One region of the Saccharopolyspora sp. 6V genome, then DNA from elsewhere that is predicted to be linked to it. Evidence: riboswitches for the same ligand, from Rfam matches in the RefSeq annotation. Region 1 holds a riboswitch; each other region holds the start of a gene.
What was found. Region 1 has a riboswitch for cobalamin ahead of LCD35_RS17605 (ABC transporter substrate-binding protein). Riboswitches for the same ligand answer to the same signal wherever they lie in the genome.

Region 1 (5,726 bases):
CTCGGCGCGGCTGCCGCTGGTGGTCGCGATCGCGCTGACCGCGCTGGTGGCGCTGGGCGTGCGGCTCGACCGCGGCCGGTTCAGCGCCGAGCGGGTCCCCCGGTGACCAGGTACCGGTCCACGAGCAGGTTGAGGCCGGTGCACAGCGCCACGAGCAGGCCCGCGGGCACCAGCACCGCGCACGGCTGCAGGAACAGCGCCTCCTGGTTGCGCTCCACCAGCACCGCCCAGTCCGCGGTGGCCGGGTCGATCCCGAGGCCGAGGAAGTTCGCCGAGGCCACCAGGTACAGCACCAGGCTCAGCCGCCCGCCCGCGTCCACCGCGACGGGCCCGAGCACGCCGCGCCCGACGTAACCGAAGTGCACCCGCCACCACGATTCCCCTTGCAGCGCCATGGCTTCCACCACGCCGCGCCGCCGGGCGCCGAGCGCCGCACTGCGCACGATCCGCACCACCGCGGGCAGCTGCAGCAGCGCGACGGCGACGACGAGCGCCGCCCCGGTCCGAGTGCCGGTCGCGGCCAGCACCATGAGCACCAGCAACCCGGGCAGCGCCAGCACCAGGTCCAGTCCGCGGGTCAGCCACCGGTCGACCCACCGGTGGGGCTGCCCGACGGCGGCGAGCGCCAGCGGCACCCCCACCAGGTAGGTCAGCACCAGCGCGCCGCCCGCCAGCACCAGCACCGAACCCCCGCCGTGCAGCGCGAGGGCCAGCACGTCCCGCCCGAGCACGTCGGTGCCCAGCGGGTGGTCCGCCCCGGGCGGCAGCAGCGGGACGTTCGCGGCCCGCACCGATCCGCCGCCCGGCAGCAGCCCGGCGAGCACCGGCCCGGCCAGCGCCGCCAGCAGCGGCACCCCGAGCAGCAGCCACCCGGCGGCGCGGCTCACCGCGCACCCGCCCGGAACCGCCGCGCCACCAGGTCGATGACCAGGTTGATGCCGATGGTGATCGCCGCGAACAGCAGCGCGTAGCCCTGCACCACCGGCAAATCGCGGGCCTTGACCGCTTCCACGAATCCGGAGCCGATCCCGCCGAGCGCGAACAGCGCCTCCACCACGACGACGCCGCCGAGCAGCCCGTCCACGGTGCGCGCCAGCTGCTGCAGCACCGGCCCGATGGTGTTCGGCAGCACGTGCCGCAGCACCACGTCGCGCTCGCCGAGACCGGCGCGGCGCACGTGGGTGGCGTACTCGGCGCCGTTCGCGGTGACCACACCGGTGCGGACTTGGCGGGCGAGCGCGCTGAGCTGCTTCGCGGCGAGCACGCCGACGGGCAGCACCAGCACCGCGGGCTGCGTCACCAGCGACCACCCGGACAGCCCGCCCGCGGTGGCCGGCAGCCAGCCGGCCCGCACCGCGAACACGCCGACGAGCAGCAGCGCCAGCGCGAACTCGGGCACCGAGTTCAGCAGCACCACCACCGAGTTCACCGCCCGGTCGAACCGGCTCCCGGCGCGCAGCCCGCTGCGCACGCCGAGCCACCCGGCCAGCGGCAGCACCACCAGCAGCGTCAGCGCGGTGAGCAGCGCGGTGGTGGCGGCGTTGCGGGTGATCTCGTCGAGGACGGGCCTGCCGGTGCGCAGCGAGGTGCCGAGGTCGCCGTGCAGCACCCCGCCGGCCCACTGCGCGAACCGCGTCCCCCACGGCTGGTCGAGCCCGAGCCGCCGCCGCAGCACCTCCACCTGTCCGGTGTCGGCGTGCTCGCCGAGCACGACCTGCGCGGTGTCGCCGGGCAGCAGCGCGGTCAGCGCGAACACGCCGACGGCGACCGCGGCGATCTGCACCAGCGCCACGCCGAGCCGGGGCAGCACCGCGGCGGACGCCCGCGCGGCGGGCGCGATCAACCCACGCTCACCCGATCGAAGCGGGCCCAGTCCAGCGAGTTCGGCGGCGCGCCCCGCACCCCGGCCACGGAGGTGGCGGTGGCGACGTTCCAGCCGCTGAAGCCCCACACCACGTTGCCGCTGTTCTCCCGGGCGAGCCGCTGCGCGCGCACCAGCAGGTCGGCTCGGCGGGCGTCGTCGGCGGTGGCCAGCGCCCGCCCGTAGAGCTCGTCGAACTCGGCGGAGCGGTACCCGGTGTAGTTGTTGCTCCCCGCGTCCGAGGTCATGCGCTGCCCGAGGAACGTCGGCACCGGCAGCGCCGCGGTCCGGGACAGCGAGGCGACGCCGTGCTCCTTGATGTCGGAGAAGTACGTTTCGGCCGGCCCGATCCGCGGCGACACGCGCATCCCCGTCTCGCCGAGCTGCTGGGCGATGAGGCTGGCGGCGGATTCGAAGTAGGGGTCGACGGAGCTGGTCTGCAGCTGCCAGCTCAGCCCGTCTGCCCCGGCTTCGCGCAGCAGCGCGCGGGCGGCGTCGACGTCGCGCGCGGGCGCGGGCAGGTCCGGCGGGTAGTACTTCAGCCCGGCGCCGAACAGGTCGTTGCCGAGCCTGCCCTGCCCGCTGAGCGCGATGTCCAGCAGCGCCTGCCGGTCCAGGCCGACGCGCACCGCCCGCACCAGCCGCGGATCGGAGAACGGCGGCCGGTCCACCTTCAGCAGCAGGGCCTGCATGGTGCCGAACGGCGCCGAGTGCACCCGCGCCCGGCCGCCCTGCTCCAGCAGCCGCACCGAGTTGGCGCTCACGTCGTGCGCGTAGTCGACCTGCCCGGACAGCAGCGCGTTGACCCGGGCGCTCTCCTGCTCCATGGGCACGAATTCCAGCTCGGCCGGGGTCGCGGGCCCGGACCAGTGCCGGTCGAAGCGGGCGAACACGGCGGTCCCACCGGGTTCGAAGGAGACGAACCGGAACGGGCCGGAGCCGACGGGCGCGGTGAAGTCGGTGGTGCCCGCGGGCACGATCTCGGTGGCGGGCGCGCCCCACGCCGACGGGAACTCGAAGTTCGGCGCGCCCAGCACGAGTTCCAGTTCGGTCGCCGAGATCGCCCGGCTGGCGCCGAAGTCGACGTCGGCGAAGTGCGAAGCGGACTGGGCCGCGGTGGCGTCGTCGGCGATGCGCCGGTAGGTGAACAGCACGTCCTCGGCGGTCACCGGCCTGCCGTCGTGGAATTCGGCCGGGCGCAACCGGATCCGCCACCGGGTACCGGTCGGGTCGGGCTGCCAGCTCTCGGCGAGCCGCGGCACCACGCTCATGTCGTCGGCGTAGCCGACGAGCGTGTCGAACAGCGCCTTCGCGCGGGCCTGGTCGACGAACAGCGAACCGGTGTGCGGGTCGAGCGATTCGGTGGCGCCACCGGCGGGGAACGCCAGCCGCAGCCTGCCCGCGCTCGCCCCGGAACCGCCGGCGCAGGAGACGAGGGGGACCGCGGCGATCGCTCCGGCCACGCCCGCGAGCAGCCGCCTGCGGCCGATCACGCCGCTCACGCGGCGCGGGCCGGTTCGGGAACAGCGGGGAAACCGGGCGTGTGCGGCGAATCCGGGTGCACTGCGTACCTCCTCCGGGGCTCCGCGACCCCGTGCGAATCGGTACGACGGTGCCAGTCTCCTGGCTCGCGGATCGACGTCGCGCCCGGCCTTCCCATCGGCTGCCCGACAGTGGCGCTGGTGGACGCGGCTCCCCGTTCACAGTGGCGGGACCGCACCGGATTCGCACCGGTTTCCTGCACACCGTCGCATTGGAACGACTCGTCAACTTTTCAGCCTGCGTCGTGCCTTGTCAAGGAAGTGTGAACCGCTCGGCATCCCGTCACCGCGGGTCGCGGTGCCGTCGCCCACCGCCCGCGCGCGGCGGAGCGGCCCGCCCGGTCTCCTCCGGAGAACGGTGCAGCACCCGTTGGGCGAGCGGGCGAGGGGATTCCCGCGTTCGGCAGCGGGGAGCGCGCGGAACCGCGGCGGCCGCCACCGCACCGGGCAGACTCACCGGCACCCGCCGACGACGACGAGGAGCCGCCATGCCCACGCCCGGTTTCCCACCTGGAACCCTGGACGCCACCGGTTATCCGATCTGGCTGTCCGAACTGGACGTGCCGGGTCCGAACCACACCGCGCACCTGGTGCGCGACCTGGAACCGGCGCGGGCGCTGGAGGTGCTCGGCGCGGACCCGGGTTCCGCCGCGGCGTGCACGCTGCCCGAACAGCGGCCGGACGAGTTCACCTCGCTGCCGCGCGCGGCGCTCGGCGATCCGCAGTGCCTGTCGGTGCTGCTGGCGACCCGCATCGGCGGCTGGACACTGGTCTTCGACGACGCGGACACCACCTTCCAGGTCGGCGGCCTGGACACGATGCGCGCACTGCTCGACGGGATGCGCACCGGGGACTGGTCCGCGCTGCAGGAGCCGGAGGTCCCGCGGCCCGTCCCGCGAGCACCGGCGGAAGCCCTCTCCGCGTCCGGCGGCCCGGCGGTGACGTTGCACGCCAACATCAGCGGGTTGCTCAGCCTCGACTACGCGGTGGACGGTTCGCGCGCGTACCGCACGACTTCCGACGACCTCGATCACGAGACCGCCGAACCACCGGCCGAGGTGCGCGCCGCCGCCGCGGCCGCCGGCATCGTGGAGCGCGCCCACCTGGAGCCGGGCGAGACCGACGAGGCCGCGGTGACCCGCATCGGCTGCGCGCTGGCCGGGGTGACGTGGACGATGGACGACCTGCGGGCGGCTCCGCTGCTGGCGGTGGCGCTGACCTGAGCGCCCGCGCCCCGCGTTCCCCTCGCGCGGTTCCGGGGCGCGTCGGCGGGTTCCGCAGCGGGTGGTCGCGCAATGGTGGGAAGCGCAGCGGGTGGAAGCGCAGCGGGTGGTCGCGCAATGGTGGGAAGCGCAGCGGGTGGAAGCGCAGCGGGTGGTGCCGCGACCGGGGATCCGGATCCGGGGAGACTCCCCCCGACTCTTTCGTCCACTGTGGACGAAATCTGCAGTCCGGCCATTCCGGAGAGCGGGACACGCTTGGAGCCGGAAGTCCGCGCACACGGCGAAGACCTCCACCTGACCGTACCGGGACGGAATTGTCGGTGCCCTGGGGCAAGGTGCCGAGAAGAACCGAACCGACTGGAGACGACGATGCCCGAACCCGCCTTCCCCGCCGCAGCACTGGATTCCGGGGGCCGCCCCGCGTGGATCACCGAACTCGGCGCGGAGGACCCGCACCAGATCGTGCACCTGGTGCGCGACCTCCAGCCGCGCGAAGCGCTGGAAGCGCTCGGGGCGCGGCTCGCGCACGCGCGCCCCTGCACGCTCCCCGAGGAGCGGGCCGACGAGCACTCCTCGCTGCCGCGCACCGCGCTCGGCGAGACCGACTGCGCCTCCGCGCTGCTGGCCGGGCGGATCGGCGGGTGGACCTTCGTGTTCGACGACGCGGGGCACACCGACTCGGTCTCGAACGAGCAGGGCGGGCTCGAATCCGCCGCGCTCGCCCTGTCCCGCACCGGCGGGGCGGCGCTCAGCCTGGCGCACAACTTCGACGGACCGTGCTGCGGCCTCGAATTCGCCGAGGACGGCGCGGAGGTGCTGTGGACGAACTCCGACGACCTCGAAGGCTCGCTCCCCGAGCTGCCGGACCGGATCCGGGAGGCGGTCGCGGCCGCCGGGATCGTCGAGCAGGACCACCTCGACCCGGGTGAACTGGACGAGGAGGCCGTGATCCGCACCGGCTGCGTGCTGGCCGGGATCACCGGGTGGACCTCGGCGGACGTGCGGGCCGCCGACCTGGTGCTCGTCCCCTTCGGCTGACCACCGCGGCGGGGGGGGGGGGGGGGGGGGGGGGGGGGGGGGGGGGGGGGGGGGGCGGGGGGG
Region 2 (5,726 bases), on a different contig from region 1:
GCGCCGAAGGGGGGCGGGTGATCCGGTGGAACTGCTGGAGCGGGTCGCCGCCGTGGCCCGCAGGCTGCGCGAACACCGGCCGGTGCCGCCCGTGCGACCGTCCGAAGTGGACTTGGTCTGATGCTGCCGCCGAGCGGTTTTCTCCCGATGTATCACCTGATCAGGTAACGACGTTCGGCCGTTGTGGACGATGACCGGGCCGTGATCGGCTCCCTCCGCGACACTGGCACGAGCCGGAGGCGGGCCGGTCACCCCGACCGCGCCGCAGGGGCTCCGGGGGATGGAGAGCAGCGGGATGACACGCACACGGCGGACCCACACCCGGTGGTGGTCGGCAGGCGGAACACTCGCCGCGGCCGCGCTGGCCACTGTCGCGATCACGACCCCCGCCGGGGCCGGGACCGCCGCCGACGAGCCCGCCGCCGCGCCGATCAGCACCCGGATCGTCGGCGGCGAGTACGCCAGCACCAGCGAGTACCCGTGGGTCGTGTACCTCACCGACTCGGCGGGCAACCAGTTCTGCGGCGGCACCATCGCGGCCGCGAACAAGGTCATCACCGCCGCGCACTGCGTCACCGGGGGTGCGCCGCCGGAGATCACCGTCGTCTCCGGCCGCGACGACAAGAACAGCGACGAGGGCACCGAGACCGCCGTCCGGGACGTGTGGGTGCACCCCGACTTCCAGAACGCCAGCAGCGGTGCCGACGTCGCCGTGCTCACGCTGGACCGCGACGTCACCGCGACCCCGCTGCCCATCGCGACGGCGGGTGACCTCCCCGAGTACCGGCCGGGCGGAGCCACCACCGTCCTGGGCTGGGGGACCACCACCGAAGGCGGCTCGCCGTCCAGCACGCTCCGCCAGGCACACCCGCCGATCACCAGCGACCAGGACTGCAGCCGCGCCTACGGCGGGCAGTACGACCCGCGAGGCCAGGTGTGCGCCGGGCTCCCCGAAGGCGGGGAGGACAGCTGCCAGGGCGACTCCGGCGGACCGCTCGTGGCCGGGGACAAGCTGATCGGCATCGTGTCCTGGGGCAACGGCTGCGCCCGCCCCGGCCAGCCCGGCGTCTACACGAGGCTCGGCGCCTACCACGACGAAGTCCAGGCCCAGCTCCGCTGATCCCCCCACCACCGAGGCGCACGGCCCGTTCGACCGCACCGCGCGGTCGAGCGGGCCGTTCTGCTGCGGGGTCAGGCCGCGACGAGACCCGCGGAGATGGTGAGGAAGGCCGCCGCGCTGATCACGTCCAGGGAGCGGGCGAAGCGCGGGCGGCGTAGCCGGTCGGCGATGCGGGCCGCGCCCAGCACGATGGTGACCTCCCAGATCGCCGCCAGCACCAGGAACACCGCGCCCAGCAGCACCAGTTGCAGCGTCGGGTTCGCCGCCGAACCCACGAACTGCGGCAGGAAGGCCAGGCTGAACAGCAGCATCTTCGGGTTCGTGATGTTGCTCAGCAGGCCTTGCCAGAACGGCCGGGTCGTGGCGCCGCCGCCGGAGAGGCCGTCGCCGGTCTCGGCGCGGGTGAGCCACAACCCGCGCACGATCATCGCGGCGAGGTACACCAGGTACGCGGCGCCGGCCCACTTCAGCGCCGCCAGCACCGCCGGGTGGCTGGTGATCACCGCGCCGAGCCCGCAGATCACCAGCGCCACCTGCAGGATGCTCGCCGCGTGGATGCCCGCCAGCGCTCGCAGCCCGGCGCCGATCCCCTGCCGCAGCGACGTCCGCAAGATCAGGAACGCGTCCACCCCGGGCGTCAGCACCACCACTGCGCTGGCGAGCAGGAACGCCGGCAGGGTCGTGGGGTCCAGCAGCATGACGAGTTCGCTCCTTGCCTGGTCGACGCGCGCGCGGAGGCGCCGGTGAGCGCGCGGCCCACCGGTCGAGGTTTCACCGGATCGGGGGTGATCTCGGTTCCGCGTCGTCGCGGGCACCGGAGATCTTGACTGAGTGGGCGGGACGAACCATCTCCGCCGAAGCAGTGATCCGGATTTTTTCCCGCCGAAGTCCATCTTAACGAAAAATTATCATGAGCCGATGTGAGCTCGCCCTCGTCATCCCGGCGTGATCGGGCCGCTACCGTGTGCCGCCGAACGACGCCGCACGTCCAGGAGGCAGCCGTGCCCGACCGATCCAGCCCGCTCGCCCGGATCGCCGCCGGAGGCGCTGCCGCCGCCACCGCGGCCACCGCCGCGCTCGCCGCACCGGCCGCCGCCGGCCCCGCGCAGGAACGCGTGCTCGGCGGCACCGACGAACGCGCGGCGCCCTGGGCGGTCGCGCTCACCGACCAGGCCGGGCGCCAGTTCTGCGGCGGCACCCTCGTCACCGAGATCAAGGTGGTCACCGCCGCGCACTGCGTGGACGGCCACGACGCGGCGGAGCTGCGCGCCGTCACCGGCCGCCCCGACCTGCGCACCACCGGCGGCGCCGACACGCCCGTCGGCGACGTCTGGGTGCATCCCGAGTTCCGCGACGTCACCGGCGGGCACGACGTGGCGGTGCTGACCCTGGCCGCACCGGTGCGCGAACGACCGCTGCCGATGGCCGGGGCCGACGAGACCGCCCGCTACCGGCCCGGCACCCCGGCGCGGGTGCACGGCTGGGGGCGCACCACCGAGAACGGGCCCACCTCGGCGACGCTCCAGTCCGTCGAGGTGCCGATCAGCGCGGACACCGACTGCCGCGCCGCCTACCCCGGCTACGAGCCGGGGACGCGGGTCTGCGCGGGCCCGCCCGAAGGCGGCCGGGACGCGTGCGCCGGGGACTCCGGCGGACCGCTCGTCGCCGACGGCAGGCTGATCGGCGTCGTCTCCTACGGCACCGGCTGCGGACGTCCCGGAACACCCGGCGTGTACACCCGGATCTCCGGGGTCGCCGACGACGTCGCCGCGCGGCTCTGAACCCGGCGTCCCGCACCGCGGGACGAGCCGGTGCCACCCGGTGCTCGCGCCGCGGCGGTGCACCGGTCGCCGTGCGCAGCACCGACCCGCCCCGAGGCCCGCGCGCCGGGGCGCGCGGGACGTGGTGTGCGCTACTTCCACCGCAGGTGACCCCGGGTGTCGTAGCCGGAATGTGATATCCCGTTGGGGTGACCCTGCAACCGCTCGCCACCGCCGTCCACCGCGCCTACACGGCCGACCTCGACGCCGAGGACTTCTACCGCATGCTCCGCTTGCGCGTGGACGTGTTCGTGGTCGAGCAGCAGTGCGCCTACCCGGAACTGGACGGCCGGGACCTGGAGACCACCACCAGGCACTTCTGGATCGACTCCGCCGACGGCTACGTGCTCGGCTACCTGCGCCTGCTCGAAGACCCCGACGGCACCTTCCGCATCGGCCGCGTCGCCACCGCCAAGGACGCCCGCGGCCTCGGGCTCGGGCGCAAGCTGATGCGCGCCGCGCTCGCCGAGATCCAGCGCGCGCCGGCGACGCTGTCCGCGCAGACCTACGCGCTGGAGTTCTACCGCGGATTCGGGTTCGAACCCTCGGGTGAGGAGTATCTCGAAGACGGCATCCCGCACGTCGACATGCACCGATACCCGGGTTCGCCGCGCTGAGCGAGCCGCGCCGGTTCCTCGCCCGTCGCGGGGATGCGACGATGCTCGCTGGTCCCAGCCAGGGCAGGTCAGGAAACCGGTGCGACACCGGTGCGGTCGGCGCCACTGTGACCGGGGAGCGGATCTCCCCCGCGAGCCACCGGGCGCTGCCGCCTGGGAAGGCCGGAGTTCCGCGCTGATCCGGGAGCCAGGACACTGCCTCGCCCAGGCGCAGCCGACATCGGGGCGTCCGAGACCCGAGGAAGGAACACCTGGCATGACTGCTCCCGCGAGCCCGCGGTACCCGTTCACGGCCGTGGTCGGGCACGACGACATGCGGCTGGCGCTGCTGCTCAACGCGGTGCACCCGCGCATCGGCGGGGTGCTGGTGCGGGGTGAGAAGGGCACCGCGAAATCGACGGTGGTGCGCGCGCTCGCTTCGCTGCTGCCCGCGCTGGACGTCGTGCCCGGTTGCCGCTTCGGCTGCGAACCGCGGCGACCCGACCCGCGGTGCCCGGACGGCCCGCACGCCGAGGTCTCCGGGACGACGCGCCCCGCGGAACTCGTGGAACTTCCGGTCGGCGCCACCGAGGACCGGCTCGTCGGTTCACTCGACCTGGAACGCGCGCTCACCGAAGGCGTCAGCGCCTACCAGCCCGGGCTGCTGGCCGCGGCGCACCGCGGCGTGCTCTACGTGGACGAGGTCAACCTGCTGCACGACCACCTGGTGGACCTGCTGCTGGACGCCGCCGCGATGGGCCGCGCGCACGTGGAGCGGGAAGGCATGTCGGTGACGCACGCCGCCTCGTTCCTGCTCGTCGGCACCATGAACCCGGAGGAGGGCGAGCTGCGCCCGCAGCTGCTCGACCGGTTCGGCCTCACCGTGCAGGTCGCCGCCTCCCGCGACGTCACCACCCGCACCGAAGTGGTGCGCAGGCGCCTCGCCTTCGAAGCGGACCCGGCCGGCTTCGCCGAGCGGTGGGCCGCCGAGGACGCCGCGCTCGCCCGCCGCATCGCCGACGCCCGGTCCACAGTGGAATCGGTGCGGCTGCCCGACGCCGAGCTCCGGCGGATCTCCGCGCTGTGCGCCGCGTTCGACGTGGACGGGATGCGCGCCGACCTGGTGCTGGCCCGCACCGCCGTGGCGCACGCCGCGTGGCGCGGCGCCGACGAGGTCGCCGAAGCCGACGTGGAGGCCGCGGCCCGGCTCGCGCTGCCGCACCGGCGCCGCCGCGACCCGTTCGACGAACCCGGCGTCGAGGAGGACCAGCTGCAGCAGGCGCTCGAGGACGCCGCCCAGCACGCCGAGCAGGAACCGGCCGACGACCGGAACGCCGGTGACGACCAGGGCTCCGCCGACGACCAGGACTCCGGTGAAGAGCCGCCGGAAGGTCCCGACGACGGCCCCGGCGGAGGCGGCGGTGGCGCGCCCGACGGCGGACCGGACGACGGACCCGACGGGCCCGGCGGCGGCGAAGCCCCCACCCCGCCGGAATCGCCCGCGCCGAACGGCGACGGCGGTTCCCGGCGCGAGGACGGCCCCGGCCAGGCTCCCGCGAACAAGCCCCCGGCCGCGCCCGCGCCCGCGTTCCGCGCCCGGCTGCTCGAAGTCCCCGGCGTCGGCGAAGGCGCCCCCGGCCGGCGGTCCCGCGCCCGCTCCCGCAGCGGGCAGACCGTTCGATCATCCACAGTGGACGGTCATGGCGTGCACCTGCCCGCCACCCTGATCGCCGCCGCCCCGCACCAGCGCACCCGCGGCCGCAGCGGCCCCGGCCTGGTGCTGCACCGCGACGACGTCCGGCGCTCCGTCCGCGAAGGACGCGAAGGCAACCTGGTGCTCTTCGCCGTCGACGCCTCCGGCTCCATGGCCGCCCGCGAACGCATGTCCGCCGTCAGCGGCGCCGTGCTCTCGCTGCTGCGCGACGCCTACCAGCGCCGGGACAAGGTCGGCGTGGTCACCTTCCGCGGCGACCAGGCCGAACTCGCGCTGCCGCCCACCTCCTCCGTGGAGATCGCCGCCACCCGGATGCGCGACCTGCGCACCGGCGGCCGCACCCCGCTCGCCACCGGCCTGCTCAAGGTCCACCAGGTCATCGGCACCGAACGCACCCGGGACCCGCGGCGGCGCCCGCTGCTGGTGCTGCTCACCGACGGCAAGGCCACCGTTCCCGCCGGTGACGGCGGAACCGG
Region 3 (5,726 bases), on a different contig from region 1:
CCTTGACCGTCACCAGCTCCGGATCTCCCGGGCCGAGCCCGACGCCGAACAACCTGCCTGCCTGCTCCACGGTGCTGCTCACTCCTGTTCGCTCGCGATCGCGTTGATGGCGGCCACGGCCATCGCGCTGCCGCCGCGGCGGCCGTGCACCACCAGGTGCTCCAGCGCCGGGTGGTCGGCCAGGGCCTGCTTCGATTCGGCGGCGCCGATGAACCCGACGGGCAGCCCGAGCACGGCGGCGGGCCTGCCCGCGCCCGCGTCGACCATCTCCAGCAGCCGGAACAGCGCGGTCGGCGCGTTGCCGACGGCCACCACGGACCCGTCCAGCCGGTCCCGCCACAGCTCCATCGCGGCCGCACTGCGGGTCGTGCCGAGTTCCGCGGCGAGGCCGAGGACCCGCTCGTCACCGAGGGTGCAGAGGATGTCGTTGTCGGCGGGCAGCCTGCCCCGGGTGACGCCCGCGGCGACCATGGCGGCGTCGCAGAACACCGGTGCGCCACCGCGCAGCGCCTCGCGGGCGGCGAGCACCGCGCGCGGCGACCAGGCGATGTCGCGGACCAGGTCCACCATGCCGCAGGCGTGGATCATGCGGACGGCGACCTGGGCGACTTCCGGTGGCATGCCGTCGAGTTCCGCTTCAGCGCGGATCGTGGCGAACGAACGGCGGTAGATCTCCGCGCCGTCGCGCACGTACTCGTAGCCGCCGGTGCTGTCTGCGGTGTTCACACTGCCCTCCGTGCCGCGTCGAGCGCGGCGGACGTATCGCCGGCGGCACGGCCGCCGACCTCGTAGCCGGCCTCGGTGGCCAGCACTTCCACTCCTGGCCCGGCCGGTCGGCCGCAGCGGCGCGCGCAACCCGCCCAGTGCACCGGCAGCGGGCCGGGCCGGGTGGTGCGCAGCGCGTCGGCGCGCACGTCGGCGAGGGACTTCGCGCAGCCGGGGCTGCCCGTGCAGGCGGTCACCCCGGCCAGCGGCGCGCCCGAGTCGGTGAGGAACCCGGCGGCGGCCAGCTCGGCGAGCCTGCGCGGCGCCTCGGCCGCGGGGACGTCGGTGAGCAGCAGCGCGCGCCACGGCGTGAGCCGCAGCGGGTGCGGTGCGGCGGTCCGGGCGGCGATCTCTTCGGTCTGCGCGGCGAGCACCGCGATCTGCGCGGCGTCCAGCCGTCCCAGCGGTGCGCCGAGGGCGAGGTCGACCCGGTCGTCGTCGCGGGCCAGCACGCCCAGCTCGGCGTGCGTGCGCACCGGATCACCGGGCGTGACCACGGATTCCGCCGGGGTGCAGGGGAATTCCTCCCGGACGCGGCCGGCGATCCGCTCCGCGCCGCCGGGCAGTTCCGCGAGCCGCCAGCTCTCCGCACCCAGCCGGTCCCGCTCCGCGAGGAACGCGGCGGCCGCGAGCACCGCGGCGCGGGCCGCGTCGGCCGCGGGCACCCGCAGCCCGAGGTCGGCCCCGGCGAGCAGCACCGCAACCGAGCCGTCCGCCGGGTGCAGCGCGACGTCCGCGCCCAGCGCGGTCACCTCGCCGCCGCCGTCGTCCGCGGTGAACAGGAACCGGCCGGGCAGCTCCGCCAGCTCCGGGTCGGCGCGCAGCCGCTCGTCCAGTTCCACCGCCACCGCGCGCACGTCCAGCGCCCCCGGGCGGGTGCGCGGCGAGGCGACGACGTTGCGCACCCGCTCGTGCGTCGGCGACGGCAGCAGTCCGGCCGCGCCGAGCAGGTCGGCGAACTCCGGCACCGCCGCCGCGGACAGGCCGCGGACCTGGACGTTCGCCCGCGAGGTGAGTTCCCAGCCGCCGTCACCCAGCGCGGCCGCGGTCGCCAGCGCCCGCACCTGCCGCGCCGCGAGCCGCCCGCCGGGCACCCGGACGCGGGCCAGTCCCCCGTCGGCGGCCTCGTGCACCCGCAGCGCGCCGGGGCACGCGTCGGGTCCGGCTCGTCGCGGCACGCTCGTCCCCGCTCTCGTCGATCGTGGTCTGGTCCGGAACTCGCAGCGCACGGCGCCGCTGTCCGGGGTGCGCGGACTCGGGGGCGCACCGGCGACCGTCGATACTACGTCCCGCCCGGATCGCGTCCGCAAAACGCGATGCGCCTCACCGGGCGGCCGGACCGGCCGAGTGCGGGATCTCTCCCGCGTGCGCACGATCGGCCACTTGACGAACGATCGCCCCGTTGCGGAGAGTTGTCGGCGGCGACGTGCGGAGGAAGCCGGTGCGAGTCCGGCGCGGTCCCGCCACTGTCACCGGGGAGCGGACTCCGAGTACGAGGCCACTGCCCGCGCGCCGCGCGGGTGGGAAGGCCGGAGCGAGCGCCGATCCGGGAGCCAGGACACTCCGGCGCCGCCACCGCCCGGTGCCACACCGGGTGCCGACGACTCCGGGGCGAGGACCCCGAGGAAGGTTGACCATGCGTCCTGTCCGCACGCCCGCGTCCCTGCTCAGCCGGGAGCGTGCCGCATGATCCTGCTGCTGTCCACATCGGACACCGATCTGCTCAGCGCACGCGCCAGCGGTGCGGACTTCCGCCTCGGCAACCCGGCTCGGCTCGGCGTGGACGACCTGCCGCCGCTGCTGGAGGGCGCCGACCTCGTGGTGGTGCGGCTGCTCGGCGGCCGCCGCGCGTGGGAGGAGGGCTTGGACGCGCTGCTCGCCGGACCGCGCCCGGTCGTGGTGCTCGGCGGTGAGCAGGCCCCGGACGCCGAGCTGATGGAGTGCTCCACGGTGCCCGGCGGCGTCTGCTCGCAGGCGCACGGCTACCTCGCGCAGGGCGGGCCGGAGAACCTGGCGCAGCTGTTCAACTTCCTGTCCGACACGGTGCTGCTCACCGGCCACGGCTTCGAACCGCCGGTGGAGACGCCGAAGTGGGGCCTGCTGGAGCGCACCCCGCGCCGGACCGAAGGCCCGAAGGTCGCGGTGCTCTACTACCGCGCGCACCACATGGCGGGCAACACCGCGTTCGCGCACGCCCTGTCCGAGGCGATCGAGGACGCGGGCGGCCAGGCGCTGCCGGTGTTCTGCGCCTCGCTGCGCGCCCCCGAAGCGGGCCTGCTGGACACGTTGCGCGAGGCGGACGCGCTGATCGTGACGGTGCTGGCCGCGGGCGGCACGAAGCCCGCGACGGCCTCCGCCGGTGGCGACGACGAGGCGTGGGACGTGGGCGCGCTCGCCGCGCTGGACGTGCCGATCCTGCAGGGCCTCACCCTGACCTCCAGCCGCGAGGCGTGGGAGGACAACGACGAGGGCCTGTCCCCGCTGGACATGGCCACCCAGGTCGCGGTGCCCGAGTTCGACGGCCGCCTGATCACGGTGCCGTTCTCGTTCAAGGAGAACGACGCCGAGGGCCTCCCGGTGTACGTCGCCGACCCGGAGCGCGCGGCCCGCGTCGCCGGGATCGCGGTGAAGCACGCGCGGCTGCGGCACGTGCCCGCCGCGGACAAGCGGCTGGTGCTGATGCTCTCGGCGTACCCGACGAAGCACTCCCGGATCGGCAACGCCGTCGGCCTGGACACCCCGGCGAGCGCGGTGGGCCTGCTGCGGCGGCTGCGCGAGGCCGGCTACGACATCGGCCCGGCGGACGGCCCGGACGCGCTGCCCGGCGTGGCCGCGCAGGACGGCGACGCGCTGGTGCACGCGCTGATCGCCGCCGGTGGCCAGGACCCGGACTGGCTGACCGAGGAGCAGCTGTCCGGCAACCCGGTGCGCATCCCCGCGAAGCGCTACGCCGACTGGTTCGCCACGCTGCCGCAGGACCTGCGGGAGAGCGTCGAGCAGCACTGGGGCCCGCCGCCGGGCGAGCAGTTCGTGGACCGCTCGCACGACCCGGACGGCGAGATCGTGGTGGCCGCGCTGCGCGCCGGGAACGTGGTCGTGGTCGTGCAGCCGCCGCGCGGGTTCGGCGAGAACCCGATCGCGATCTACCACGACCCGGACCTGCCGCCGAGCCACCACTACCTGGCCGCCTACCGCTGGATGACCGACGAGTTCGGCGCGCACGCGATGGTGCACCTCGGCAAGCACGGCAACCTGGAGTGGCTGCCCGGCAAGACCGCGGGCATGTCGGCGTCCTGCGCACCGGACGCGGCGCTGGCCGACCTGCCGCTGGTGTACCCGTTCCTGGTCAACGACCCGGGCGAGGGCACCCAGGCGAAGCGCCGGGTGCACGCGACGCTGGTGGACCACCTGGTGCCGCCGATGGCGCGCGCGGAGAGCTACGGCGACATCGCGAAGCTGGAGCAGCTGCTCGACGAGCACGCGCAGATCTCGGCGATGGACCCGGCGAAGCTGCCCGCGATCCGCAGCCAGATCTGGACGTTGATGCAAGCCGCGAAGCTCGACCACGACCTCGGCCTGGACGAGCGCCCGCACGAGGCCGAGTTCGACGACATGCTGCTGCACGTCGACGGCTGGCTGTGCGAGATCAAGGACGCGCAGATCCGCGACGGCCTGCACGTCCTCGGCGCCGCCCCGACCGGGGAGGCGCGGGTGAACCTGGTGCTGGCGATGCTGCGCGCCCGCCAGGTGTGGGGCGGGCAGAGCGGTGCGCTGCCCGGCCTGCGCGAGGCGCTGGGCATGCTGGAGGACGGCAGCGTCGCCCGCGGCACCGTGGACGACGTGGAGACCTCCGCGCACGCGCTCGTCGCGGGCCTGGAGGAGCGCGGCTGGGAGCTCGGCGCGGTCGTCGAGGTGTGCCGCTCGGTGCTGGGCGACGCGCCGGACGACGTGGTGCGGGTGCTGGAGTTCGCCGTCACCGAGGTGGTGCCGCGGCTGGACGCCACCACCGACGAGATGACCGCGACGCTGCACGCCCTCGACGGCGGCTACGTGCCCGCGGGCCCGAGCGGTTCCCCGCTGCGCGGCCTGATCAACGTGCTGCCGACGGGCCGGAACTTCTACTCGGTGGACCCGAAGGCGGTGCCGAGCAGGCTCGCCTGGGAGACCGGGCACGCCATCGCCGATTCGCTGATCGAGCGCTACCTCGCCGACACCGGCGAGTACCCGCGCTCGGTGGGCCTGTCGGTGTGGGGCACCTCGGCGATGCGCACCTCCGGCGACGACATCGCGGAAGTGCTGGCGCTGCTGGGCGTGCGGCCCACCTGGGACGAGGCGTCGCGGCGCGTCAACGGGCTCGAAGTGATCCCGCTCGACGAGCTGGGCCGCCCGCGGGTGGACGTGACGGTGCGGATCAGCGGGTTCTTCCGCGACGCGTTCCCGCACGTGGTGACGCTGCTCGACGACGCGGTCCGCAAGGTCGCCGCGCTCGACGAGCCGGACGAGCAGAACTTCGTGCGCGCCCACGCGCAGGCCGACCTGGCCGGGCACGGCGACGAGCGCCGCGCCACCACGCGCATCTTCGGTTCGAAGCCCGGCGCCTACGGGGCCGGTCTGCTGCCGCTGATGGACAGCAAGAACTGGCGCGACGACACCGACCTCGCCGAGGTGTACGCGGTGTGGGGCGGCTACGCCTACGGCCGCGGCCTGGAGGGCACCGAGGCGCGCGGCGACATGGAATCCGCCTACAAGCGGATCTCGGTGGCGGCGAAGAACGTCGACACCCGCGAGCACGACATCGCCGACTCCGACGACTACTTCCAGTACCACGGCGGCATGATCGCCACGGTCCGTGCGCTGACCGGCAAGGCACCGGCGGCCTACATCGGCGACAGCAGCCGCCCGGACGCCATCCGGACCCGCTCGCTGACCGAGGAGACCTCGCGGGTGTTCCGCGCCCGCGT
Region 4 (5,726 bases), on a different contig from region 1:
GGGCGTCACCGACCAGGTCCGGATGTCCGCGACCCCCGGCCACTACCGCACCGTTCTGGTCCCCCGAGGCTCTTCCCGCCCGGAATGGCTAGACCGCTGAGCTGCGGGTGGTCGAACTCGGGTTGCTCAGCACTCGGGTGGCGGGTGGTCGACCTGCGTACGTGGTCGGCGGCTCAGCGGCTTCGCCGCTGACAGGAGAGGGCCGAGACCCGCTTGGTCCTCGGGCGGTCAGGCCTCGGCCGGGGTGGTGGGGGTGAGCGCTCCCCGGCGTTCCAGCAGGCGGGTGCCCGCGCTGCCGGCCAAGCCCACCAGCACCAGCACCGCCCACGGCAGCCAGCGCATCCCCGGCTCGGCGAAGGCGTCCAGCAGCGCGCCCGCCAGCCAGCTGACCGCGGCCGCGACCAGGCTGGAGACCAGGTAGTAGAAGCCGTAGTAGGTGCCGGCGAGGCGTTCGCTGCCGACCGCGGGAAGCAGTTCCATCGCGAACGGGTTCGTCATCGCCTGCCCGACGGTGAACAGCACGATCGCGAGCACCACGGGCACGAACGCCAGCACCGTCCCGGCGATGCCGCCGACGGGCAGCCGTTCCGGCAGCACGGGTGCGGCCAGCAGGATCGGCACGAACGAGCCGCCCATGCAGGCCAGGCCGACCACGATGGACCGGCCGGAGCTCCACCGCGCCCGGCACCACTCGGTGATCCGCACCTGCCCGAACACGCCGATCAGCGTGGACACCCCGAACACGACGGCGATGGACCACGCCACCCCGGACACCCGCTGCGCCTCCAGCGGCAGCGTCAGGTAGAGCTGGTTGTAGAGCGCGAAGTACGCCGACAGCGCCAGGGTGAAGCCGAGGAACCGCCGGTTCAGCACCACTTCCCGCCAGCTGCCCAGCACGCTCTGGCGCTGCGGCTCGACCTCGCGGTGCGGCAGCACCAGCAGCTGCGCGCCGGTGAGCACCGCGAAGGCCACGCACGCCACCAGTGCGATGACCCGGAAGTCCACCGCCAGCAGTGCCGCGCCCAGCAGCGGCCCCACCAGGGTGCCCGCGTGCTGGAACACGTTGAACACGGCGAAGACCTCGGCGCGCCGCTCCCCCGCCTCGTGCATCAGGTAGGTCCGCACCGCCGGGTTGAACAGCGCCCCCGCCAGGCCGGTGAGGATCGCGGCGGCGAACAGGCCGGGCAGCGTGGTGAACACGGCGAACAGGCCGAACGACACCACGCGCAACGCGCAACCGGCGATGATCATCGGCCGGCAGCCGAGCCGGTCCGCCGCGGTGCCGCCGAGCAGGAACATGCCCTGCTGGCTCAGGTTCCGCACCCCGAGCACGAGCCCGACCACGGCGGCGCCGTAGCCGAGGTTCCCGCTCATGTACGCGGCCAGGAACGGCATCAGCATGTAGAAGCCGATGTTGATGCCGAACTGGTTGATCACCAGCAGCTTCGCCGCCGGGGACAACCGGGCGAACGCGGCGCGGTTCACGGCCGCACCTCGCAGACCGGGCATTCCGCCGGGCCGTCGGCTCGCCGGGCACACGGATCGACCACCTTGCGCGACCTCCTCCACGTCGTTCTGCTGTCCACTTCGGACGGCATGCCGTCCGCGTCCACCGGTTCGGCGGCGGGTTCCGGGAAGTCCTGCGCGGCGAGGAAGTCCGGGTCGTAGATCGTCCCCCAGTAGCGGTGCGGCCCGTCCGGGAACACCGCGGCCACCTGGTCCGCGCCGAGCTCCCGGGCGCACCAGGACGCCACCAGCGCTACCGCGCCGGTGCTCCAGCCGCCGGTGACGAACGCGCCGGCCCCGAGCCGGTGGCAGGCCGCGACGGACTCCGCCGCGCCGACCAGGTGCACCTCGTCGAACGCCGCGTAGTCCACGTTGCCGGGGTGGATGCTGCTGCCGAGGCCGCGCATCAGGCGCTTCGCCACCGGGTCGCCGAACACCGCGGACCCCGCCGCGTCCACCCCGACCAGCCGCACCCCGGGGGCGCGCTCGCGCAGCGCCCGCGCGATGCCGGCGCTGTGCCCGCCGGTGCCGACGCTGCACACCACGACCTGCGCGTCCGGCAGCTGGTCCAGCAGTTCGTGGCCGAGCGCGCGGTAGCCGGTGACGTTGTCCGGGTTGTTGTACTGGTCCGGCCAGTACGCCCCGGGCAGCTCGGCCAGCAGCTCCCGCACCCGGTCCAGCCGCGGGGGGTGCCAGCCGCCCACCGGGTGCGGGTCGCGCACCAGCTCCACCCGCACCCCGTGCGCGGTGAGCAGCGCGCGGGTCTGCCCGTCGAGCTCCGCGTCGGCGACCACGACGACCGGGTGGCCCAGCGCGGTCCCCACGTACGCCAAGCCGATGCCCAGGGTGCCGCTGGTGGACTCGACGACCGTCCCGCCGGGGCGCAGTTCTCCGCGGGCTCGGGCCGCGGTGAGCATGGCGTGCGCGGCGCGGGCTTTCATGCCGCCCGGCGCGGTGCTCTCCAGCTTCGCCCAGAAACCCGGGTGCGGGAACGCGATCGGCGCGGCGACCCGCAGCAGCGGGGTGCCTCCGATCAGGTCCAGGGGCGAGTCGCAGCGGGCGGGCGCGCGACCCGTCACCGCACGACCTCGGTGGCGCGGGCGGCCTCGTAGGTGTGGATCGTGGTGTCCTCGCCGGAGAGCCAGAAGAACGGGTAGGGCTCCGCCGACAGCGCGCGCACCGGGCCGCCGAGCAGTTCCCGCAGCACCGCGGATCCGGTCTGCGCGAACAGGGTCAGCGGCAGGTCGCGGGCGGCGCAAGTCGCGGCGATGTCGTCGAAGGTGCCGTTGCCGAGGACCATGCCGGACGCCAGCACCGCGTCCGCGCCGTCGATCGCGGCGGCGTGGTCGGTGCGGATCGGCTCGTCCCACTCGGTGCGGCCGCCCTTGAGGTCGCAGGGCACGTAGTCGAGGCCGCGGTCCCGCAGCGCGGCGAGCAGCGAGTTCACCACGCCGATCACCGCGACCCGGCCGCCATCGGGGACCGCGGTGATCGCGGCGACCGCGCGGGCGCGGGCGGTGGACTTGGCCAGCGAGTCGCCCGCCGGGATCACCACCTGCCGGGACAGCGGGTGCGCGGGGTGCGGGGTGAGCGCGGCGAGGTAGGCGTCCAGCGCCGCGACCCGCACCGGCAGCAGCGGGTGCCGCAGCAGCTCGGCCGCGGTGCGGCCCACGGCGGCGCGCACCGCGTCCTCGTCCAGGGCGCCGGGTTCGACGGCGCACGAGCCGACGGCGTCGGCGATCCGGACGCTGAGCACGGTGTTGGTGTAGCCGGTGCCGCGGCCGGTGTGCCGGGCGGCCTGCACGGTCAGGAACGCGACGGCGGCGGAGAGCTCCGCCGGGCCGTTCCCGCCCGCATCGCGGACGTGGCCGGACAGCGCGGACTCGACCAGCGAGTCCACGTAGGACTGATCAGTGGTGGTGGCAGGACGCACGTGTCTCCCCGAGCTGGAACCGGAACGGAACGCACAGCGGCGGGACGAACCCGCGGGGACGACTAGTGTCCGATGTGGACGGTTTGCCGGACTTCCCGGCGCGATGCGGCGATGCGCGACACCACGTACCTCCTCCGGGGCTCCGCGACCCCGCACGAATCGGCACGACGGTGCCAGTCTCCTGGCTCGCGGATCGGCACCGGCCTCCGGCCTTCCCGCCGGGGACCGGCAGTGGCTCGGGTGGAGGACGACTCCCCACTCACAGTGGCGGGACCGCGCCGGATTCGCACCGGCTTCCTGCACACCGTCGTTCGAACGGCTCAGAAGTTCGCAGCCCCGGTGGCCGATGTCAAGGCCGCGGCCACCGCCCGGAACCCGCACCGCGGTCGGCGGAACCGGTGTCGCCGCAGGTGGCGGACACCGGCGCACGCATCGCCGTTCGCGAATATGACATCGGCGACTCCGGCTCCCGCGCCCGGTGCTGCCACCTCACCGGACGCGGGATCACCGCGACCTCGCCGTGCGCCCGGCGGCTAGGCGGCGGGCCAGGAGGGGACGGCCGCGTCGAGGGCCCGCTCCACCAGCTCGCACGGGTCGGCGGTGGCACCGCTGGGGATCTTCGACTTCGCCGACACCGCCTGGTCCGAGTCGGCGGCCACGACCAGTTCGCAGGTGCCGTCGGCCTTCGGGTCACCGGAGTTCGCGCGCACCGCCGGGTGCCCGCCGATGGTCAGCTCGCCGAAGTCGGAGTACTCCTCGGCCGCGTCCTGGAAGTCCTGCAGCGACCGGTCCGCGACCACACCGACCTCCAGCCGCACGCTGTCCCGCGGGGTGCTCCAGGTGCACGCGCCCGCGCTCTCCTTGCCGCCCAGGTGGAATCCCAGCTCGTGCACCGTCTGCTCGGGCACCAGGTCGCAGGGCTTCTCCCCGCTCGCGTCCTTCGGGGAGTCGACCTGCACGCCGCCGCATCCCGCCAGCGACAGCGCGGCGACGACGGCCAAGCCGACCGAGCCGAGCCGAACCGCGCCGATGCGGGGCACCGCAACCTTCTCGTTCACACTCATCACGCCTGCCGTTGATCCGGTCCGGATCGGGTCGATCCGGAGAACTCGCGCCCTCCCCGCTGGACGCGCTGATCATGTCCCGTGCGTCCAGCGGGCGGCTCCGGCAGCAACGCGGTTTCGGCCGTAGCGCCCAAGAATCGAGCGACCGGCCCGGCGCACCGGCTGCCCCGAGCGGACCAGGACCACCGGCGCTCCCACCCCCGAAAACAGCCCCCGATGACGAGAACCCGCCAACTTCAGCGGGGGCGCGGCTCGACCCCGTTGACCACGTCGGCGGGCCGCTCCCCGGTCAGCACGGCGGCGAGCTTCGCGAACAACCTCCCGCGGAGGTTGTGGTAGGCGTCCCAGGTCACGCCCGCGGTGTGCGGATTGAGCAGCACGTCCGAGCGGCCCCGCAGCGGCGAGTCCGCGGGCAGCGGTTCCTGCTCGAACACGTCCAGCGCCGCGCCCGCCAGCTGCCCGGAATCCAGGGCCCGCACCAGCGCCCGCTCGTCCAGGACGCCGCCACGCCCCGCGTTGAGCACGTAGCCGCCGCGCCGCATCCGCGCCAGCAGCTCGTCACCGACCAGGCCGTGGGTGGCGGTGTTCAGCGGCAGGTGCAGGCTCAGCACGTCCGAGGCGGCCACCGCCTCGGCCAGCGGCAGGTACTCCCGGCCCGGCTCGGACGGCACCGGGTCGTGCACCACCACCCGGGCGCCGAAGCCGTCCAGGCGACGGGCCACCGCGCGCCCGATGTTGCCGAAGCCGAGGATGCCGACCGTCAGCGCCGCCAGGTCGCGGCCGCGCAACCCCTCCGGTCCCCAGCCGCCGGATTCCACCTTGCGGTGCCCGGCCGCGTAGTGCCGCAGCAGGTACAGCAGCGAACCGACCGTCCAGTCGGCGACCGCGTCGGCGTTGAACCCGGGCAGGTTCGCCACCGGGATGCCGCGCTCGGCCGCGGCGAGGTGGTCCACGCCGTCGAAGCCGACCGCGACGGACTGCACGAGCTCGCAGCGCGGCATCGCGTCCAGCAGCTCGGCGCCGATCCGCCGCTCCTTCTCCAGCGGGGCCAGCACGATCGTCGCGGTGGCCAGCGCGTCCAGGTGGGCGGCGGGGTCCTGCTCCGGCCCGATCTCGGTGATCCGCAGCCCGGGCAGGTCCGGCAGGTGCTCGCGCAACGACGCCTCGGTGATGTCGTTGAGGTCGTAGAAGCTGACGATGTGACCGGTCATGGTTCCTCTCTC

Region 2: linked by a shared signal. The riboswitch ahead of LCD35_RS21320 (putative cobaltochelatase) and the one ahead of LCD35_RS17605 (ABC transporter substrate-binding protein) in region 1 are both predicted to bind cobalamin.
Region 3: linked by a shared signal. The riboswitch ahead of cobN (cobaltochelatase subunit CobN) and the one ahead of LCD35_RS17605 (ABC transporter substrate-binding protein) in region 1 are both predicted to bind cobalamin.
Region 4: linked by a shared signal. The riboswitch ahead of LCD35_RS08315 (hypothetical protein) and the one ahead of LCD35_RS17605 (ABC transporter substrate-binding protein) in region 1 are both predicted to bind cobalamin.

What each region holds. Positions count from the first base shown of each region.
Region 1 is NZ_JAIUKB010000086.1:24,682-30,407, forward strand. Features, by position in the region: gene LCD35_RS17590 (MFS transporter) at 1-106, shown strand, start outside; gene LCD35_RS17595 (ABC transporter permease) at 81-887, opposite strand; gene LCD35_RS17600 (ABC transporter permease) at 884-1,843, opposite strand; gene LCD35_RS17605 (ABC transporter substrate-binding protein) at 1,840-3,363, opposite strand; cobalamin riboswitch at 3,457-3,624, opposite strand; gene LCD35_RS17610 (hypothetical protein) at 3,891-4,625, shown strand; gene LCD35_RS17615 (hypothetical protein) at 4,995-5,663, shown strand.
Region 2 is NZ_JAIUKB010000112.1:647-6,372, reverse strand. Features, by position in the region: gene LCD35_RS21340 (trypsin-like serine protease) at 296-1,120, shown strand; gene LCD35_RS21335 (LysE family translocator) at 1,192-1,818, opposite strand; gene LCD35_RS21330 (trypsin-like serine protease) at 2,122-2,901, shown strand; gene LCD35_RS21325 (GNAT family N-acetyltransferase) at 3,090-3,557, shown strand; cobalamin riboswitch at 3,626-3,755, shown strand; gene LCD35_RS21320 (putative cobaltochelatase) at 3,814-5,726, shown strand, end outside.
Region 3 is NZ_JAIUKB010000203.1:479-6,204, reverse strand. Features, by position in the region: gene LCD35_RS29015 (precorrin-2 C(20)-methyltransferase) at 1-70, opposite strand, end outside; gene LCD35_RS29010 (precorrin-8X methylmutase) at 79-726, opposite strand; gene cobG (precorrin-3B synthase) at 723-1,943, opposite strand; cobalamin riboswitch at 2,197-2,329, shown strand; gene cobN (cobaltochelatase subunit CobN) at 2,452-5,726, shown strand, end outside.
Region 4 is NZ_JAIUKB010000036.1:42,829-48,554, reverse strand. Features, by position in the region: gene LCD35_RS08330 (CoA transferase) at 1-100, shown strand, start outside; gene LCD35_RS08325 (MFS transporter) at 229-1,485, opposite strand; gene LCD35_RS08320 (PLP-dependent cysteine synthase family protein) at 1,482-2,585, opposite strand; gene LCD35_RS08315 (hypothetical protein) at 2,582-3,439, opposite strand; cobalamin riboswitch at 3,593-3,778, opposite strand; gene LCD35_RS08310 (DUF3558 family protein) at 3,973-4,497, opposite strand; gene LCD35_RS08305 (2-hydroxyacid dehydrogenase) at 4,740-5,714, opposite strand.